DNA from 2 places in the Novosphingobium sp. HR1a genome. Region 2 is predicted to be linked to the other one. Evidence: predicted binding sites of a transcription regulator. Region 2 holds the regulator's gene; the other holds the start of a gene.
What was found. Region 2 encodes LexA, which represses DNA repair genes until DNA is damaged. Its sites were predicted from a motif close to GTTCCNCNCTTGTTCT; they were not measured.
Positions count from the first base shown of each region.

Region 1: HWN72_RS09885 (transcriptional regulator) is a predicted target of LexA. The motif match lies at 3,389-3,404, and genes of this name have one in related genera.

Region 1 covers NZ_JABXWS010000042.1:14,588-25,017, reverse strand. The annotation lists gene HWN72_RS09910 (TrbI/VirB10 family protein) at 1-1,132, opposite strand, end outside; gene HWN72_RS09905 (type-F conjugative transfer system secretin TraK) at 1,125-1,883, opposite strand; gene HWN72_RS09900 (type IV conjugative transfer system protein TraE) at 1,883-2,455, opposite strand; gene traL (type IV conjugative transfer system protein TraL) at 2,468-2,755, opposite strand; gene HWN72_RS09890 (TrbC/VirB2 family protein) at 2,782-3,126, opposite strand; gene HWN72_RS09885 (transcriptional regulator) at 3,475-3,936, shown strand; gene HWN72_RS09880 (AlpA family transcriptional regulator) at 3,893-4,249, shown strand; gene HWN72_RS09875 (hypothetical protein) at 4,287-4,781, shown strand; partial or broken gene HWN72_RS09870 (transposase) at 4,840-5,704, shown strand; partial or broken gene HWN72_RS09865 (IS110 family transposase) at 5,914-7,210, opposite strand; partial or broken gene HWN72_RS09860 (transposase) at 7,365-7,749, shown strand; gene HWN72_RS09855 (IclR family transcriptional regulator) at 8,035-8,823, shown strand; gene HWN72_RS09850 (MFS transporter) at 8,998-10,176, shown strand; gene HWN72_RS09845 (CaiB/BaiF CoA-transferase family protein) at 10,192-10,430, opposite strand, start outside.
Region 2 covers NZ_JABXWS010000033.1:93,087-103,516, forward strand. The annotation lists gene HWN72_RS06680 (citrate synthase) at 1-294, opposite strand, end outside; gene gltX (glutamate--tRNA ligase) at 306-1,757, opposite strand; gene HWN72_RS06690 (ComEC/Rec2 family competence protein) at 1,788-4,037, shown strand; gene lexA (transcriptional repressor LexA) at 4,086-4,778, opposite strand; gene HWN72_RS06700 (molybdopterin molybdotransferase MoeA) at 4,879-6,099, opposite strand; gene moaC (cyclic pyranopterin monophosphate synthase MoaC) at 6,096-6,581, opposite strand; gene trpC (indole-3-glycerol phosphate synthase TrpC) at 6,598-7,389, opposite strand; gene trpD (anthranilate phosphoribosyltransferase) at 7,400-8,392, opposite strand; gene HWN72_RS06720 (aminodeoxychorismate/anthranilate synthase component II) at 8,389-8,985, opposite strand; gene HWN72_RS06725 (phosphodiester glycosidase family protein) at 8,982-9,764, opposite strand; gene HWN72_RS06730 (YcxB family protein) at 9,769-10,293, opposite strand; gene HWN72_RS06735 (anthranilate synthase component I family protein) at 10,290-10,430, opposite strand, start outside.

The sequences.
Region 1 (10,430 bases), on a different contig from region 2:
TGGTTGTGACGCCCGAGAAGACGCTGTTGGCGTTCGCCGAAAAGCCGCGCCCGAACCCGCCGACAATCCCGGCAAGCAGAGCCTGGCTGACAAGGCTGCCCTCGCGGCTGACGACACGGCCACGCACGCCCGATTTTCCGGCAAAGCTGATGAAACCCTTGACCTCGCTCACCGCGACGCGCCCGCCGGGCTGGTCGCAGGTCATCCGGGCCAGCTTCACATAGACCTTCTCGGACGAGAGATCGCCGCGTGCTGCGCCATTGACGATGCAGCCCTGAAGCCGCGTGGTCAGAACCTTGCCGTTCTGCATGACGGAGCGCGCCGGACCGGTAATGCGCAGCACGACGGGCAGCGGATCGGTCTGGCTCGCAACGCCCGCCGACGCATCGACGCCGACGATGACCTTGGCCGGAGCATAGGAATTGGGCGGCAGATAGTCCGGCGAGTCCTCGACCACCACCGGCGGCGCTTCCGGGCGAGCCGCCCTGAGGCCGCTTGCTCCTGCTTTGTCGGCGGTGAAGCTCATGAGTTTCACTTCGCCGGGACCGGGCAAGCCGGTTTCGCTCGCGCCCAGCGCAGCACCCGCAGGAGCAGGCTGAACCGGTCGACCGCGCGCATCATAGCCACCCGCCTGCGGGCCATAGGCCGGTGGCGGCAGGCTTGCGGCTGCCGGGGCGGCCTGGCTGGCGAGGCGCGACTTGAGATCCGCGTTCTCGGCAGAGATCGCATCGATCGCAGCTTGGCCGTCGACCCGCATGGCCTGGTTTTCCGCCTTGAGTGCGGCAAGCTGGGATTCGATTTCCTTGCGCGGGAGGCTCGCATCCTTCATGGCCTTCTGCTCGCGGGTCACGGCATCGAGACGATTGCCGTAGGTCGCGACGAATTCACGCTGCGAAAGGTCGCGATTGATGAGTCCTGCCGTGTCGATGGTCTGCGCGGCGGTGGGATCATCGCTCTTCGCGTTGTCGTCGCCGCCCAGGATGAACCAGCTGCCGCCGACAAGCGCGAGTGCGCCCAAGGAGCCAAGCAGAAGCTTCTGCCGCCGTGCGGTCTTCGCGTTGAGGCTGGTTACTGGCGACGGCGATGCCGGATCGGCCTGTACCGGGGTTGAGATCGAGGGAGCATCAGTCATGGCCCAACCCTCCGTTTGAACCGACGATGAAGGCGACCGTGCTTTCTCCCGATTTGAGAGTGGGCTGGGCGATCGAGATTGCGAGTGTCTGGGAGGACGCGAGATCCGCTTCGGCAAGCGTCAGCGGCTTGCGGCCACGGTTCGCCAGGCGGATGACCTTTCCGGCAAGCGCGCTGCCGCGGTAATCGGCGATGAGCTGGATTTCGAGATCGCCGACCCGTGCTGGAAGGGCTGAGGATTGCCGGACTTCGAAGCCATCGACCGTCTGGTCATTGGCCATGGCCTGGATGAGCCGCACTGCGCTCGTCTCCAGCGGCGTTTCTCTTTCCCAGCCAGATGCCTTGTTTGTCGCGATCGCCGGGTTGGTGATGAAGACCTGCACTGCCGGGACAGGCTCGACCTGGCAGGAAACTTTGTAGACGAAGCCCTTCTTGGTCGTGGCGAAGAAGCTGATCGAGCGGGCCGCATAGGTTTCGGGCACCGACACATAAATGTCGCCGCGCAGCGGTTCGTTGGTGACCGCAAAATCGTTGTAGGGCGTGCCGGTCGAGATCTTCGACACGCTGGCAAACTGGTCGTCGATAAGCGCGAAGCGCGTCAGCTCGCGGGCCGACACAGCGCATTCGATGCTCGCTCCGTCTGCAGCCTGTTTGAACTGGTCGGCGGCCTGCGCGCCGCTCCCTGAAAATGCGAGCATGGTACTGGCACAAAGAGCCAGGCTCCACGCGCGCGTCTTGCGTCGGTAAGCCATCACTGGGCCTCCTTCGTTGGGTCTTTGGGGGGCAACTGGCTGAAGCCTGACAGCGCGAGACGCAGGCCCCGGTAGGTCCAGTTGAAGCGGAAACGGCGTTCGTCGCTCGCGATGACCTGGGCGCCGACAAAGGTCTTGAGCGTGCCCGTCACATCGGAAGTCAGCCCCTTGGGGTCGACGGTCATCGACCGGATGACGAAGGCCTGGGTGACATCCGAACCCCGTTGCTCTTCGACGATCCGGACGAGCTCGGCCTTGAGGCGGCCATAGCTTGCGGGATCTGCCAGCTTCAGGATTTCGTTCATCCAGTAATCGAGGCCCTCGGGGCTGCGATTGAGGAGAACGAGCGCGGCATCGCGGGTCACGAGTTCGAGATAGTCGGCCTCGACCCCCGCGCTGCTGACGGTCAGCTGCTTGGGGAGCGTTGGAAGGAGCACGACTTCGCGGTCGCGGGTGGCAGCAAGGCTGACCGCTACGACGAGCGCAATACCAAGTCCGGCGCTGGTGAGCGCAAAGAGGTTGCGCTGGCGCAGCAGCGACTGCTGACGCTCGTGTGAAATGTCTGCAAACATGGATATCTCCCCTCAACCGGCGAGCAGGCGGCAGTGGGAAGGCGGCGTCGATTTTAGGCCCAGCAATCCGGCCGGCAGATACCAATAGGCGGCATGGGCTACCCAGGAGCTGGCGCGTCCTGCTTTTGCCTTTCGCAGCGCGAACCAGGCGCCGAAGGCAACGATGATGCCGATAAAGATATGCTGGCTGAGGATCCCCCAGGTGAAGGGGATGAGCATCCCGGCGAACTCGTCGATGGTCCAGAAGCCGATGAGCTCCGGATCGTCGAGCCGACGCGGGATGATATATGGGTCTGCCATGGCGACGCGCCTTCCCGTCCGATGCGTCAGATGACCGCGGTGACGACCGAGGTGACGATCGGAACACCCGTGCCGACGCCGATGCCGACACCGACAGGAACAGCGACCTGTCCGAGCGAGAACCGGCCCGAGGCGAGACCGATGAGGCCGCCTGCAAGGCTGAGGACGGTGATGATCTTGCCGCCCGAGCCTTCGAGGAAATCCGTGAATTTCGTGAGGGCAGGGGTGAAGGTCGTGTCGGCGCCGGCGTAGGCAGCGCTGGCGGCCAGTGCTGCGACCGCAAGCGGTACTGCAATGGTCATGGCCCGCCCGAACTTCGAGGGGTTGTGATCAATGGCGCCGGAACGCCGGGAGAGGGTGAGAGACTGCATATGGAGCTCCATCTGGAGGGGTGAACCCAGCGTTGTTTCGTTCGCTGTGTGTTCCACATGCATCTAGGAAATCGATGTAGGAAAGTCGGATTGCCGCTGGAGCTGAAGTGGCGGACGGATATGGACGCATCAATTGGTCAGCGTCGGCGATAATACGCAGAAACAGCGGTTTATATCGCAATCAACGTCGACGAATCCCGACAAGCGTGGCGGTGATTGTCGGCGACTCGGGCCTAGGGGATGATTCGCCTAGAAACGAGATGTTCCGCAAATGTTCTTTTCATTTTCCTACATGGATCACGCGCGATATGGCTACGACTCAGTTCCTCATCGTTGGAGTTTTTGTCGATGCACCATCCCGCGCCATTTCGAGGCGAAGCCAACACCAGTCTCGCGCACATCCTCGCACATGCAATCGAGTCGTCTGACAAGCCCAAGCACCAGATCGCTCGGGAAGTCGGGATCCACCGCGAGACATTGCTTCGTGTGATGCGCGGCGATCGGCCGATCGGCCTTGATGAAGCCGCGCGCGTTCTCGATGTCTGCGGCGCTTTTCCCCGCGCCAGCATGATTCTCGCCTTGGCAGGTCAAGAGGATCTCGCCTGCGAATGGATGCGCAGCGAAATGGGGGAGTTCCTCGAGGACTTCTTCACGGCCTTGCCAGGTCAGCTCGAACGCACGCTTGGGCGACGCGTCGAGGATTTGCGGCCCCGGTGGGCGAACGGCACTTCGCAGCTCGTTGCCCGCATGCTTGCCAAGCACATTGATGATTTTGCTAACCGCGACATTTCGATGTCGCTGCCGCGCTGATCCAATTCACCTCGGAGAGGACCGAGGAATTGACCCGACAGGAACGATCATGAATGCACAGCCCCAGCCTACCGAGGACGGCGCAAGCGCTGACCAGGCTTCGCCACTAGGCCCCCCGCCAGCCCGGCTCTTGCGGCTGCCCGAAGTCATCGACCGGGTCGGCCTGCGTCGTTCGTCAATCTATCAGCGGATGAGCGAAGGGCGCTTTCCCAAATCCCGCTCGCTCGGGCCCAAGTGCACTGTGTGGGTTGAGGAGGAAATCGACGCGTGGATCAGATCAATTGCGGACAAGCCGCATCGAGACGTTCTGTAAACTATCCCGAAAGAAATCATCGCGCTAAGTTGCGCGCATGGTTTATCGATACCCGGCAGGCAATCCTCTCCATCCTGAAGCCTTGAAAGAGAAGCAGCGTGCGCTTCGCGACGGCTTTTCAACGCCACCAACCCTTCGGGCTCATCGCTCACTATCGTGGCTTCGTCGGGCCGAAGCAGAACAGGAAGAACAGGACGTTCGCTTCATCCTGCTCTGGATCGGGTTCAACGCTGCCTATGCCGGTGACGTAGAGGCCTCGGCCAGCAGCTCAGCGCCAGAAGGCGAGCGTGGGCTGTTCCAATCGTTTTTCTCGACGCTCGTAAAGTTCGATGGGCGCCACCGTGTCTACGACGCGGTTCGGGAGCGGTTCACTCAGGATATCCGCCTCCTTCTCGACAATCTCTATGTCTACCATCCTTTCTGGCAGCATCAGAGGGGTGTATCAGGTTACGAGGACTGGGAGCAGGAACTCGAGCGGGGTCGCTTAGCTTTCAATCACGCCTTGCGCGAACATGACCTGACCCTGACCTAACCCCCTGATTTTCCTCCACGCTGGATTAGAGTCCGCACCTGAGAGAAGGAAGGACGAGATGAAGCGAACGAGGTTTTGTGCTTTCACGCCTACGGTTCCGAAGGAGCAGATCATTGGCGTGCTGAAGGAAGCGTGGCGGGAGCGAAGACCGCCGAGCTCGCCCGCCGGCACGGTGTGTCGGAAGGGACGATCTACAGCTGGAAGGCGAAGTACGGCGGGCTGAAGGTGTCCGAGGCGAAGCGGCTGCGTTCGCTCGAGGACGAGAACGGCCGGCTCAAGGGGTGCTGGCTGATGCGATGCTGGACAACGCTGCGCTGACCCGAACGGCGGCGCAGCCAACGATCTCCTGGCAAAGAAGTTTTGACGCCCGCCGCTCGCTCATCTCCAGGATTGTCAGGTGATGAGCGAGCGGCGGGCGTGCCGTATCATCGATGCCGCTCGCAAAAGCGTGCGTTATCGTTCCACTCGGGACGATAATGCCGATCTGCGCGAAGCTGCGCGATCTGGCCAACCAGCGTCGCCGGTTCGAATATCGCCGTCTGCACATCCTGCTGCGCCGGGAGGGCGTTATGATCAACCGCAAGAAGACCCAGCGCCTCTATCGTGAGGAGGGACTGGCGGTCAGGCGACGCCGGAGCCGCAAGCGTGCTGTTGGAACACGGGCACCTGCTCCGGTGCTGGCCCTGCCGAACCAGCGCTGGAGCCTTGAGTTGGACGCTGCCCGCCCCTCTCCGCTTCGCTCCGATCCGTGCACGATCGGATGGCGCCAGGAAGGCGGTTCCGAACTCAACTTGGTCGATGACGTGACCCGGGAGTGCCTTGCGGCGGTGTCGGACATATCGATCTCAGGCGGCCGTGTCGTGCGCCAGTTGACAGAGCTGATCGCACAGTGCGGCAAGCCGGGGGTGATCGTCAGCGACAACGTCCTAGGTCGGGAAGCAGCGGCGGAAAACGGCCAGCAGGTCTCGTTGCGCCGATCATGATCAGCGCTGATGTCGTTCTGATCCAGATGGCTTCCATCGTCAAGGAATGCGCTCTCGGCCATAGCAAACACAGGATCCAGCGGCCGCATCGGTCGTGGTCCTCACCGTCCTTAAAATGAGATGCGGATGCCAGATGGAAGGCCCGAACATTATCTACAGGGTCGCCGCAGCGCCCTCACGGCACGACAGAGAGGGGTCCTTCCATCTGGTGTCCGCCCGTTCGACGAACGGACGGTACTCGGCTCCCGTCTTGATGACGGCATGCGCGACGCGCGCCATCTTGGCGGTGAGTGCGGTCATCGCCTTGCGGCGGCGATCAGGGTCGTTGCCGTGTCCGGCCACATAGCGACCAAGCTTGTCGCGGAAACTGTTGTCGCGTTGGCGGATGGCAACCTGGGTAGCCATCCAGAAGGTGCGCCGTAGCCGGGCATTACCGTACTTCGAGAGCTTGGTACGCCCACGAAAGGTGCCTGACTGGCAGGTCGCAAGATCAAGCCCGCAGAACTTGAGGAACTGGCGATGGTGGGCAAACCGGCGAAGGTCGCCGGCCTCGGCGAGGATGGTCAGCGCGTTGATCGGCCCGATCCCGGGGATCATGCGCAGGAGCTGGTAATCGCGGTTGTCGCTGAGCAAAGCATGGGCAGTTCGCTCGATCTCGTCGCGTTGCCGGATCAGGCTGCGGGCCTGAGCGATGACCATACGGAACATGGCGATCGCGATGGAATCCTCATCGACCGGGAGCGCCACCGAGGCGCAGGCCGTCTCGTAAATATCGTTGAGCAGCCGGGCCTTGGACACCTTGCGGCCGACCAGGCCCCATGCCTCGCGCGTGAAGGCCTCCTTGCCGAGCGTGATCATGCTGGCCGGGGTCGGGAACCGCTCGAGCAGGGCCAGGAACCAGTCGGACCGGCTGTTGCCGGCGAAACGTTCGATCTCCGGAAAGTACAGCGGCAGGTAGTGCGTCAGGAGGCGATGCCACGTCTGGGTCTTGGCCTTGGAGATCGCCTCGTGCGTCTTTGACATCTCCTGCAGATCGTTGATGCCGGCGGCGAGTGGATCGACGTAGCGTTGGGTGGCACCGATCCGCAGCATGTGCAGGATTACCTGCGCATCCTTGGAATCGTTCTTGTCCCAGCCATTGTGCAGCGCCTCGCGGGTGCGGGCCAGGGCAACCGACGAAATCAGCCGCAGCTCGAAACCCGCCGAGAGCAAGCGATGCGCTAGGGTGCGGTGGTAGTTGCCGGTGGCCTCGAAGCCGACGATCACGGGACGAGCGACATCCCCGAGCTCCGAGGCGAGACGATCATAGTCCGCCTTGGTCGCCATCACCGTCATCCGCCGCCGGCGCCCACCTTCGGGGCGCTCGATCAGCACCTCCTGGCGGTGCTTGGACATATCGATGGCTACCAGCACGGCGTCGGCGGGAGTAGAGGTACGCTTGGTCATGGTCGGTCCGTCTCCAAAGTGTTGAGTCGACAACTTCACTTTTAGAGACCTGCTGGCCGGTCATGACCGCCTTGATGAAGGCGGCGGGCGCTACGCACCCTTGCCTTCATCAAGGCGAAGCGGCCCTTCGAGGGCCCGCTTCCCAATGTGCTATGGCATTGAGCTCACGAGCAATGCGGTTCTGGCATGGTGCGGGGAGATAGGCGTGGAGCGGCATTGCATCGCGCCGGGCAGGCCAATGCAGAACGGTTCCGTCGAGAGGTAGGCCTTCGACCAGCTTCGCTTCCAACCGCCGCATGCGTGACGAGCTGCTCGACGAGACGCTGTTCATGAGCCTGGCTCATGCCCAAGTCGAGATCGCCGCACGGGTCGAAGACTGCAACCGGGAGAGACCGCACTCATCCCTTGGCTACGCAACACCGGCGGCGCTCGCCGGCGAAGTGGATAGGCAATGGCCTGCTCCGCTACGCCCTACGGGCCCCGCTGTGCAGCCCATTGCTTCAAACGTGCTCATGCGCGAAACAACCGCCCGGCTCTAATCCCAGCTGGGGAAAGCTGGGGGTCAGGTCATCACGTCACAGGCAAAACGGTTATCATTAGCTGAATAATCACCAGCCAGTTCGAGGCGAGCGGTAGCATTGGTGTCAAAGGCAGTTGCAAGATTCTGGCTGGCTCCCTAGCATGGCTATTGAGCTCAAGGCTTGTCTTCTGCCGAATGCGAAGGTTCGGATAGCATCTTAATTTACCAGTTTTGCTGAGAATTGAATTGGCTCGAGAAGCGTAGGTGAAAAATTTTGGGGATACCAAAATCCAAGGGTGATGAGATGTCAAGTGTCGATATTTCCGTGAATGGCAATCCGCGGAAATCCATTCAGTCCGTAGAAATTGGAGCGAGGGTCCTTCTTGCCCTGTTGAAGGCGGACCCGGGTGGCGCGTTTCTTCGGGATGTTGCGTCCAACTCCGGGCTTTCGCGCAGTCAGGCGCATCGATATTTACTCGCCTTCGTCAATACCGGAATGGTCGAACAAAATTCGTCCAGCGGGCGGTATTCGCTTGGCACGCTCGCCGTACGTCTGGGTCTGGCGGCTATGGCCAGGCTCGACCCCGTGCGCATCGCTACCGGATATCTCGAGGACCTGCTGGATGAGTTGAAAACGACCGGGCTGCTCAGTGTTTGGGGCGACTATGGGCCAACGGTAATTCGCTGGATCGACGGCGGCGTCCCCCTGTTCACGTCAATGCATGTTGGTTCCACCTTGCCTTTGCAAGGCTCCTCCACCGGCACCCTTTTCCTGACCTATTGTCCGCCTGCGCAAACGCGCGATCGCGTTGAGCGGGAGAGGGCCGAGGGGATTGTTGTCGACGATGGGGAATTGGCTGAGCAAATCGAGTCCGTTCGCAAACTCGGATATGCGAGAACTTATGGGTCCGTGGTGCCGGGTCTTGCCGCAGTATCGGTGCCGATTTTCGATTCGCAAAATCGGCTGGTCGCGACAATGAGCGTTCTTGCCCGTTCACAGGACAAGGCTTATTTCAGCAAGGCAAAGATCGGACGCATTTTGCAGCAGGCGCGGCAAGCAAGCGAAGCGATCGGTTGGCCAGGCCCAGCTTGACCCTTTGTATCGATATGCGTAATGCGTTGCACAATAAGGGCGGCGCCTTCTTTAACTCCTGACAGTGTGTTGCGGGTTTGATCCGGCCCTGTGGCAGCTTCAGGAGAGCACGGTTCAGTGAACTTTCAAAGTTCCTTGGCGGAATCTGGCATAGGCCGGCGCGAATTCATCGCCATGATGGCGATGATCCAGGCGCTCCAGTCGCTTGCCTTCACCTCATTGCTCCCGGCTCTCGGACATATCGCTGCCGATTTTCAAATCACCCAATCCAACCAGCGCCAGCTGATCATCAGCGTTTTCCTGGTCAGTTCGGGATTGAGTTCGCTGATTCCCGGCACAATCTCCGATCGCTATGGGCGCAAGCCAGTCCTGGCCGGCTACATGGCGTTGTTCGTGGCCGTCAATGCGGTGTCGGCGCTGGTGCGCGACTTCCACGTGCTTCTGGCGCTGCGCGCGATACTGGGGTTCGCATCGTCTGGGCTGACGGTTTTGCCGCTGGCGATTATCCGCGATCGCTATGAAGGTGCCGGCATGGCCAGGCTGCAGGCAGTGGTGGCGATGCTGTTCATGGCGGTGCCGACCTTCGCGCCCAGCCTGGGCTATGCGATTCTCGAGCTCGCGGGATGGCGCGCGATCTTCCTGGTGATCGGCGCTTTGGCGCTGGCAGTGACGGTCTGGTTCCTGCTCAGAATGGAGGAAACCAATCCGAAGCAGAACCGGCAGTCGCAGCGCTCGGGCAACTTGCTGGGCAATGTTGCAACGGTGCTCGGGAACCGGGCGTCGATCGGGTATGTCATCGGCATGTCGCTGATTTTCGGCGGGCACTTCGGGTTCATCAACAGCTCGCAGCAACTGATTGGCGAACATTTCGGCGCAGGCTCGGCCTATCCACTGATCTTCGGCTCGATGGCAGCGACCATGGCGCTGGCCAGCCTGGTCAATTCGGCGATCGTCGAGCGCTTCGGCACCCGTCGGATCGGCCATGCCGCAATTTTCTGCCACCTTGCGGCATCGGTGGGACAATTGCTCCTGGCCTCTGCTCCCGGCGAAACTCTGGTCCAGTTTGTCGTCCTCATGTCTCTCAACATGTGCCTGCTGATTACCGTCTTCGTCAATTTCACTGCAATTGCCTTGCAGCCTTTCGGGCATATTGCCGGTGCGGCGGCATCGGTTCAGGCATTCTTCCGGCTGGTGCTGGGGGCAGGGCTGGGCGGCCTGATCGGTTATGCCTACGATGGCACACCGCGGCCGCTCGCGATTGCGCTGGTCATGGTCGGCTCGCTGACCTTGGCCCTTGTGCTTTATAGCGAACGCGGCAAGCTGTTCCAGCGCCTCAATCCGCCGAGCCGATAGACGCTTGCCTCAGGACTAGGTCAATGGCTCCTCAAGCGTTTCGGGGATGCCTTGCGCCGCAATATCCGAAACCATCCGCACCCCGTCGATCACGATCGGACTGGCGACTCCGGTGCGCTGGTCGCGCGCGATCGCCATGCCCCGCGCGATGACCTGCGGGTTGGCGAAGACATCGTCGAGTTCGTTGATCGGACCCGCCGGAACGCCGGCGACCTCGAGCGCGTCGGCCAGTTCCTGCCGGGTCCAGGTTGCGG
Region 2 (10,430 bases):
GTCCTTGCTCGGCAGTTCACCATTCAGCAGCAGGTAGCTCGTTTCCATGAACGAGGAGTTCTCGGCCAGCTGGCCGATCGGATAGCCACGGTGCAGCAGAACGCCTTCGTCGCCGTCGATGTAGGTCAGCGCCGACTCGCAGCTCGCGGTCGAGGTAAAGCCCGGATCGAACGTGAACGCGCCCGTCTGGCCGTAGAGCTTGCGGATGTCGATGACGTCCGGACCCACGCTTCCCTTGAGAACGGGATAGTCGTGTTCCGCGCCGCCGACGCTCAGTTTAGCCTGATCACCCACCAATTATCTCCTTATGACTGCGACCCGGCGGGAACCTGAGCCTGCTCGCCGATGCGCGCGAGGCTCTCTTCCCGTCCGAGCAATACCAGTACGTCGAATATCCCCGGCGAGGTCGTCTGACCCGTCAGGGCTGCCCGCAAGGGTTGCGCGAGCTTGCCGAGACCCAGTCCCAGGTCTTCGGCCATTGCCTTCAGGTTGGCTTCCAATGCCTCGAGAGTCCAGTCGGCCTGGCCGGACAGGCGCTCATGGATCGCGGCGAGGCGCTCGCGCCCCTCGTCGGTCAGGAGCGCCAGCGCCTTCTCGCTCATGGCGAGCGGACGCTGGGCGAAGAGGAAGGCAGAGCCTTCTGCAAGTTCGTTGAGGTCCTTGGCACGGACCTTGAGCACGGGCATCGCGCGGACCAGCAGGTCGGCAGGCTCATCGCCGTCGACGCCATCGAGGCGCGCTTCGACGAGGCCCGCAAGCCGCACGTCGTCGGCCTCGCGCAGATAATGCCCGTTGAGATTCTGGAGCTTGGCAAGGTCGAAGCGCGAGGGGCTCTTGCCCACATCGACCATGTCGAACCATTCGATCGCCTGCTCGCGGCTGATGATTTCCTCATCGCCGTGGCCCCAGCCGAGGCGCAGCAGGTAGTTGAACACGGCCTCGGGCAGCAGGCCCATTTCGTCGCGATAGGCATCGACGCCCAGCGCGCCGTGGCGCTTGGACAGCTTGGCGCCGTCCGAGCCGTGGATCAGCGGCACGTGGCCGTAGACCGGCACGTCCCAGCCCATGCCGTTGATGACGACGAGCTGACGGAACGCATTGTTGAGGTGATCGTCGCCGCGCAGGACGTGCGTGACGCCCATGTCGTTGTCGTCCACCACCACGGCCAGCATGTAAGTCGGGGTGCCGTCGCCGCGCAGGATGACGAAGTCGTCGATTTCCTCGTTCTGCACGGTGACCGTGCCCTGCACGAGATCCTCGATCGTCGTCGAACCTTCACGCGGGGCCTTGACGCGCACCACCCAGGAACGGTCGGCCGGCCAGGTCGCGGGATCGGCATCGCGCCATTCGCTGTCGATGCGGAACGGGCGGCGTTCTTCCTGCGCCTTCTGGCGGCGCTCGGCGAGTTCTTCCTGGGTCAGGTAGCAGCGATAGGCGTGGCCGTTTTCCATCAGCTGCGCAGCGACTTCGGCATGACGGTCCGAGCGGGCGAACTGGAACACCGGCGCCTCGTCACCGTCGAGGCCCAGCCAGGACAAGCCGTCGAAGATCGCGTCGATCGCGGGTTCCGTCGAACGGGCGCGATCGGTATCCTCGATACGCAGCAGATACTTGCCGCCATGACGGCGCGCGAACAGCCAGTTGAACAGTGCCGTACGAGCGCCACCGATATGAAGGTAACCGGTCGGCGAAGGAGCAAAGCGCGTTACGACGGCCTTTTTGCCAGTCGCTTCGCCCGATGCACTACCGCTTGCCATCTACCCGACCTTCCTGTCCTATTGGCGGCAATGGGGACCCACGCCGCAACTTGTGAAATTCCGCCTCCGGAAAGCCCCGGAACCGCTGCATTGCAGCATGGGCCATGGACCGCCAAGGGCCTCTTGTCGAGGGTTTTGGCAGTCGTCGAGCGATTTCTTTCCGGGGCGGAATTCGAACGCGCACCATGGGTGACGGTGGCCTTCGCAACCGGCATAATTGCGTGGTTTTGGCTGCCTTCGGCACCTGCTTGGGCAGGCCTTTGCGGCGCTCTTGTTGCAATTTGTGCAATTTGTTATGCATCCTTTCCCTTGCGCGTGGTTTACCCGCATCTCGGTCGGGCGTTGTCGCTGTTGCCGCTGGTGGTGGTTGCCGGTTGCCTCGTCGTCTGGGCGCGTTCCGAACTGGTGGGACAACCCGCCATCGAGCGCCCGCTATCGGGAAATTTCAGCGCGCAGGTTCTGGCGATCGAATCGCAGCCGGCCTTGGGACGCGACAGGTTGCTGCTGGCCATGCGTGACCCCCTGAGCGGCTCCGGCCATGACGCTTCGCCCGGCAACGCGATCAAGGTCCGGCTCAACGTTCCCGGCAAGGGATCGACGACCGGGATCGCGGTGGGCGATCTGGTGGCTTTCCGGGCACGGTTGATGCCGCCGGCGCCGCCCATGCTGCCCGGCGCCTACAACTTTGCGCGCACGTCCTGGTTCACAGGCATCGCCGCGAGCGGTTCGGTCACAGGTGAGGTGAAGGTCGTCCGGAAAGGCAAGCGAAGCGAGTGGGGATTGCTGGATATCCGACAATCTTTGACGAACCATATTCGCGCCCGCATCGGGGACGAACGAGCGGGCATCGCCGCTGCATTCGTCACCGGCGATCGCGGCGGCATTACGGAGGCTGACGACCAGGCCATGCGCGACTCGGGGTTGGCGCATCTGCTCTCGATCAGCGGCCTGCATGTCAGCGCGATGGTCGGGGCGGTCTATCTACTGGTCATCCGGTTGCTGGCGCTGTTCCCGTGGGTGGCCCTGAGGGTGAGGCTGCCGGTCGTCGCGGCCGGTGCGGGGGCCGCTGCAGGCGTCGCTTACACTTTGCTTTCCGGGTCGGAAGTTCCGACCGTTCGGTCCTGCATCGGCTCCCTCCTGGTCCTGATCGCACTGGCTTTGGGGCGGGAGCCCTTGTCCCTGCGCATGCTTGCGGTGGCGGCGTTCTGCGTCCTGTTGCTCTGGCCGGAGGCGGTGATCGGGCCGAGCTTCCAACTGAGCTTCGGCGCGGTCCTGGCGCTGATCGCCGTCAGTACGGCCAAGCCCGTGCGGCACTTCCTTGGACCGCGCGACGAAGGGCTTGCCATGACCGGGCTTCGCCATCTTTCCCTCCTGCTGCTGACGGGCGTGGTCATCGACCTCGCGCTCATGCCGATCGGCCTGTATCATTTCCACCGCGCCGGAGTGTATGGAGCGCTGGCCAACGTGGCGGCAATTCCGCTGTCTACCTTTGTCGTGATGCCTTTGCTGGCTTGTGCATTGGTCCTCGATATCGCCGGGCTGGGCGGGCCGGTCTGGTGGCTCGCCGGAATCTCGATAGACCTGCTGGTCGGCCTGGCCCGCTGGTTCGCGTCGAGACCGGGCGCTGTGAACCTGCTTCCCGGTACAGACACCTGGGCATTCCTGCTTTTCGTCGCGGGAGGTCTGTGGATGGGCCTTTGGAGCGGCCGCATTCGCTGGGCCGGGCTACCGATCGCCTCGGTCGGTGTGTTCTTGCTGGCGACCGCACCGGCGGCGGACATGCTGGTGTCCGGAGATGGTCGCCATGTCGGGCTGGTCGAAGATGGCGGGAAACGGCTTTACCTGCTTCGAAACAGCGAAAGCGGCTACGCCCGGGACAATCTCATGGAATTCGCCGGGATCGAGGCAGACCCGGTCACGTTCGACAAGTTCCCGGGTGCCCGCTGCAACCGTGATTTCTGCGCCTTGCCGGTCAGACGCTCCGGCACCACGTGGCATGTGCTGGTTTCGCGGGGCCGCGATGCCGTCGCGGAACGGTCGCTCGCCGCTGCATGCGAACGCAGCGACATCGTCATATCGGATCGCTGGCTGCCGCGCAGTTGCAAGCCGCGCTGGTTCAAGGCCGATCGAGGATCGCTTGGGCAGACTGGCGGGCTGGCGGTATATCTGGGCAAGGCCCGTATCGATACGGTAGCCCAGACCCAAGGTGAACACGGCTGGTGGCGTCCCCGGCCTGTTCACCGTTACAGGAATGCTCCTGCGCCGCGCAAATCGCAGTAATTACCGGTTGCTGCTGCGCCAAGGCCTTCATGGCGCAGCGTGGCCGTGTCAGTTGTACCGTCGAAGCAGGCCGGCGAGCTTGCCTTGGACTTCCACTTCGTCCGCACCGTAAATCTGCGGTTCGTAAGCGGCATTTGCGGGATCCAACCGCACCATTCCCGCCTCGCGCCGAAGGTACTTGAGGGTGGCCTCTTCCCCGCGGATCAGGGCAACGACGATCTCGCCGTCGCGAGCGGCATTCGTGCGCTTCACGAGGGCGAAATCACCATCCAGAATGCCCGCCTCGATCATCGAGTCGCCGGAGACCTCGAGCGCGTAATGCTCGCCGGAGCCAAGCAGGGCGGCAGGGACAGGCAACATGGACTGTCCTTCGAGAGCCTCGATCGGCACACCTGCGGCAATACGCCCGTGCAGCGGGATCTCGATAACGTCGTTGGCGGCTTCGACGGAACGACGCGGCGTCTGCGGACGCGCCAATCCATCATTGCTGTTCGCTGCAGAAGGACGCAGGGCCTTGCTTCCCGTGTCATCGGCCTGGCGCAAGACTTCGAGCGCACGTGCACGGTTGGGAAGGCGGCGGATGAAGCCGCGTTCTTCCAGTGCGGAAATCAGTCGGTGAACACCGGACTTGGACTTGAGGTCGAGCGCCTCCTTCATCTCCTCGAAGCTGGGGGAGATGCCTGTCTCCTCAAGCCGGACCTGGATGAACCGGAGCAATTCGTGCTGCTTGCGCGTCAACATGTCGCTGCCTTCTCGTGACCTCCGAACCAGGCAAACCCTGATCGCGTTTGTTCTGGTAGTGAACATTGAGGGAACAATCAAGCAACCAATTGCCGATACTTCAGGCAATACCGCCGTTCTGGAGCAAGTATATCCGGACTTCTTCACCAGCCTGTGCCGGACCGGCCAGCGCCGACCGATCGACCAGCACGTTGCTTGCCGCCAGGGACGACAGGGCGCCGCTGTCCTGCAGCGGGCTTACCGTCACATTTTCTCCGTCCCACCAACCGCGCAGGAATTCCCGGCGACGGCCGCTTGGGTGCAGCGGCATGGCCAGCCGGGCTGTCAGCCGCATGGGCAAGGGGCGCGCAGCCCCCTGCATCGCGCGCAGGACGGGGAGCAGGAAATGGTAAGCGGTGACGTAGCTGGAGACCGGATTGCCCGGCAGGCCCAGCACGATCTGACGGCGTCCTGCCACGTCGCGGGTGGCGACTAGGATTGGTTTGCCGGGCTTGATCGCGACACGCCAGAAATCGATGCCCGCGCCCCAGCTTTCGAGTGCCGGACGAATGAGGTCGTGATCGCCGACCGAAGCGCCGCCGCTCGTTACGATGAGGTCGGCATCGGCGGATGCTTCGAAAGCGGAGGTTATTGCCTTGATCGTATCGGGCACCGGGCCGATCCGCCGCGCATCCACGCCCAGCGAACGCGCCATGGCCGTCAGCATCGCGCCGTTGCTGGCGGGAACCTGGTGCGGTGCACAGCGCTCCGGATCGGAGGCGAGTTCGTCGCCGCTGTCGATCACGGTCAGGCGCGGTGTGCGATGCACGGGAAGGTGCGTATGGCCGGCCGCGATCGCCAGCGCCATCTGCGCGGGCGCGATGTGCAGACCAGCGGGCAGGACTTCCACGCCCTGGGCAAAATCCATCCCGCAATGGCGGATGTGCTTGTGCGCCGGTGCGGGCGGCTCGCCCGAGAGTATAAGGTTCGCGCCCTCGCGTGTCAGGTCTTCCTGGATTATGACGGCCGCCGCGTCGGGCGGCAGCATCGCGCCCGTCGAAATTCGGACTGCCTCTCCTTGCGAGAGCGGGCCGACATAAGGATGCCCGGCGGCACTTTCACCGACGATCCTCCAGGGGCCGCGCATGTCGCCTGCCGTGACGGCGTAGCCGTCCATGGCTGACAGATTTGCGGAGGGCTGCGTGCGTCTGGCGTGCAGCGGTTCAGCCAGGAAACGGCCGAGCGCGCCTTCGATATCGACACGCTCTATCGACAGCGGGGTGACGAGCGCGAGGAGGCGAGCTTGTGCCTCCTCCAGAGAGAGCGGCGCGGAGCCGTTCATTCAGTCCATCCGTCCATCTTCCAATGGCCTGATTTACCGCCGATTTTCTCGACCAGGCGGATGTCTCCGATGACCATGCCCTTGTCGAGCGCTTTGGCCATGTCGTAAATTGTGACAAGTGCGATAGAAGCTGCTGTTATCGCTTCCATTTCTACCCCGGTGCGACCGGTCAGCGAAGCCTTCGCGATGACGCGGATAGCATTATCCTCGAAAGCGAAGTCGAGGTTTACGGCATCGAGCGGCAGCGGGTGGCACATGGGGATGAGATCGGCCGTCCGCTTGGCCGCCATGATGCCAGCAATGCGCGCGGTTCCAAGCACGTCACCCTTCGGAGCATTCCCGGCGCGGATCGCGGCAAGGGCATCCGCGCTCATGGAAATGCGTCCGGATGCCACGGCGATGCGCTGCGTCTCGGCCTTGGCGCCAACGTCGACCATGTGCGCGTTGCCGTCCGGGTCGATGTGAGTGAGGGACTTGCTCATCGCGAACCCATGGCGTTCAGGCTCCGGTTAGTAGCGCGCGCGTGGCTGCCTCGATGTCGTTCTGGCGCATGAGGCTTTCGCCGACGAGGAATGTCCGGGCGCCGCACGAGGACAGGCGTACCAGATCGGCATGGACGTTGATGCCGCTTTCGCTCACCAGCAGCGTGCCTGCCGGCGCCAGCGGGGCGAGGCGCTCAGTCGTGCCGATATCGGTGGCGAAACGTCGCAGGTCACGGTTATTCACACCAATAAGGCGCGATTTCAAACGACTTGCACGCTCCATTTCAGATTCGTTGTGAACTTCGACGAGGCAGTCGAGGCCACGCTCGGTCGCAGCGGCTTCGATTTCCGCCATCAGCACGTCGTCCAGTGCGGCGACGATGATGAGGATGGCATCGGCACCGATCGCGCGCGCTTCCGCGACCTGCCAGGGATCGACCATGAAATCCTTGCGGATCACCGGAAGGCCGCAGGCGGCGCGGGCCTGGATGAGGAAATCCTCGTGGCCCTGGAAGTAGGGAGCATCAGTGAGCACGGACAGGCACGCGGCGCCGCCCCGCTCATAGGCGACCGCGTGCTGTGATGGCTGGAAGTCGCTTCTGATCAATCCTTTGGAAGGCGATGCTTTCTTGATTTCTGCAATCAAGGCGTAGCCGGTCGCGGCTTTGGCGCGCAGTGCCGCCTCGAAGCCGCGAGGGGGCGTCTGCATGGCAGCGCGGGCGTCGAGATCGGCGATCGTGGCCAGCGGCTTGCGGGCGGCGACCTCCTCGCGCTTGGTATCGCAGATTTCGGTAAGTTTATCGGACATGGAATCCTCGTCAGGCACGGGTTGCCGCGATCCAGCAGTCGAGCAAAGCCTTGGCGAGGCCCTTGTCGATCGTTTCTGCCGCTTCTTCGACGCCCTCGGCCCAGGTGTCCACTTCACCGGCCACAAGCAGCGCGCCTGCGGCATTGAACAGGACGGCGTCGCGATAGGCGCCGGGAGCGCCCATCAGCAGGTCGTTGAGGGCACGGGCGTTGTAGGCGGGGTCGCCGCCGCGAATGGCATCGACTGCGGCCGTCGGTAAACCGGCATCCTGCGGAGCGACGCGGCGCATCGACAGTTCCCGGCCGCGAATATCCGCGACTTCGTTGCCGCCTGCGAGGCTCAACTCGTCGAGGCCCTCATCACCGGAAATGACCATCGAGTGCTCGGTGCCAAGCCGCAGCAGGGCATCGGCGTAGATCGGCACATAAGCCGGGCGTGCGATGCCGACTAGCTGGCGCGAGACTTGCGCCGGGTTCGCCAGCGGCCCCATCAGGTTGAAGATCGTGCGGCGGCCTAGCGACTTGCGCAGCGGCATCAGCCGACCCATCGTCGGGTGGTGGCGCGCGGCGAACAGGAAGCCGATGCCGATTTCGGCGAGCGTGGATTCTGCAGTCTCGACGGCGCGGTCGAGGTTCAGCCCCATCGCTTCGAGGGTATCGGCGGCGCCCGCTTTGGAACTGGCAGCGCGGTTACCATGCTTGGCGACGGGGACGCCCGCAGCCGCGACCACCAGAGAAACGGCGGTCGAGACGTTGAGGGTGTGGAAGCCGTCGCCGCCGGTGCCGCAGACGTCGATGGCGCCTGCGGGCGCCTTCACCGGGATCATCCGCTCACGCATGGCGCGAGCCGCGCCCGCGATTTCGCTGGCGGTCTCGCCGCGATCCGACAAGGCGACGAGGAACTCGGCGATTTCGGATTCGGGCATTTCGCCGTCGAGGATTGCGGCGAAGGCTGCCTGGGCCTCGTCCTCGGCGATCGGGTGGAGAGGGTCGGGAAGGGTCATGCGCTCAGCCGTTCCGGCAGTTTGGCCTCGATACCGCAAGTGCGCAGGAAGTTTGCGAGCATGGCATGGCCGTGCTGGGTGGCGATGCTTTCCGGATGGAACTGGACGCCGTGGATCGGCAGGCTCGCATGGCGGAAGCCCATGACATGGCCGTCGTCCGAGCGGGCGTTCACCACCAGCGTCTCAGGGATATCCTCGACGATCAGCGAGTGATAGCGCGTCGCGGTGAAGGGCGAGGGCAGCCCGGCGAAGACTCCGGTGCCGTCATGCGTGACAGGAGAGGTCTTGCCGTGCATCAGCCCGCCGCGCACGACCTTGCCGCCGAAATACTGGCCGATCGACTGATGGCCGAGGCACACGCCGAGGAGCGGCATCCCCGCATCCGCTGCCGCGCCGACGAGGTCGAGGCTGATGCCCGCCTCGTTGGGGGTGCAGGGGCCGGGCGAGATCAGGAAGCCCTTCGCACCGCTGGAAATGGCCTGGCCTGCGCTGAGCGCGTCGTTGCGCACGACCTCCACTTCGGCGCCCAGTTCCATCACGTAATGGACCAGGTTCCAGGTGAAGCTGTCGTAATTGTCGATGACGAGGATCATGACTTCGCCTTTGCGCTTTTCTCGACGACGATCAAGGGGCCGAGCGGAGGGCCGCCGTCGACGCGGCCATGTTCGGGGTCCCAGAGCGAGGATACGCTGCCGTCAAGGAACAGCGCATTGTCGCATTTCAGGGCGTCGCGGAAATAGCGCGCGAGCTTGCCGAAGGATACCGGCTCGTCGGAAATGACGAAGTGGGCGCGGCCCTTGTCATCGATGCCGACGCCGTTGCGCAGCTTCAGCGATGTGCCGTCATCGTCGATCTTCGGGTGCAGCTTGCCGGAGATGACCAGCATCGGGCCGGACTGGGTGCCGAAATCGGGACGGTCGGTGACGGACTTTGCGAAGTCGTCGCTGGCGCGGACATGCCAGTTGCCTGCCGCGTCGCCGTAGAAGACGCCGTTGGGGCTGAGGTGAAAGTTGCCCCAGCCTTCGTTGGTATTGAGGGCATGCTGCTTCTCGCCGTTCTCGACGTAGTAGCCGATCGGCTTGCCATCGGCGTCGAACATGCCGCCGTTCATCGCGAAGGCAACTTCGTGGCTGCGCGCCGGGCGGTCCACCGCGAGTTGCGAGAGGCTGCGATACGGCGCGCCGCCCTTGGGGCCGAGGACGGTGTGAATGGTGTGACGACCCGGCACGGCGGTACAGTGCGTGAAGCTGGCGCCCTCGAAGCTCGCGCCCTGGCATGGCGGAGGAGGCGGGGCCGATGGCTTGGCTGCGGGTTCGTCGGCGGAGCAGGCGGCGAGGATCGCGCAAGCTGCGAGGGCTAGGGGCGTTCGCATGCGATCAGATCCGCTTGACCTGACACCGCCCGAAGCCTTCGCGAAAGCTGTCGAGAATGTCGTTGCCAACCTGGTCCTTGGGCAACCATATCATGGTGCAGCCAGCTTCAGGCTTGGCGAGGAGAAGCCGATCGTCTTCGGTCCACCAGCGGAAGTCCTTCCAGTTAAGGCTCAGGTCGACCGAGGGGCTGGCCACGGTGAAGCCGTCGCCTTGCATCCGATAGCTGGCGGCATTTCCGGCAAGATCGTTTTTCTGCCAATGGGTAAGGGCCGTGCGGGGCAACGAATAGAAAAAGCCGATCGCGAGCAGCACTCCGGCTCCAACGAAATAGGCCAGTGAATGCAATGCCGATGCGCCGATCCTTGAAAGAAGGGACCCGGCATAAGCGCCGACGTTCAGCGCGGAGACGGTCACAAACAGCGCCAGCAAGAACAGGGCCGACCGCAATGTCAGCCACTGTCGGAGCAGATATAGCCGGTTGGCGTGCAGATAATCGGGATAGCGGTATTCAGTCGTGAAGGCGCTCACTGCCCGAACCCGGGTTCCCCGGCCACGCGGATCGCTTCGCGCGCGGCGGCGAAGAGGGCGCCGCTCTTGGCTTCGCATTCGCGCTGTTCGTAGGCCGGGTCGCTGTCCGCCACGATGCCTGCGCCTGCCTGCACGTG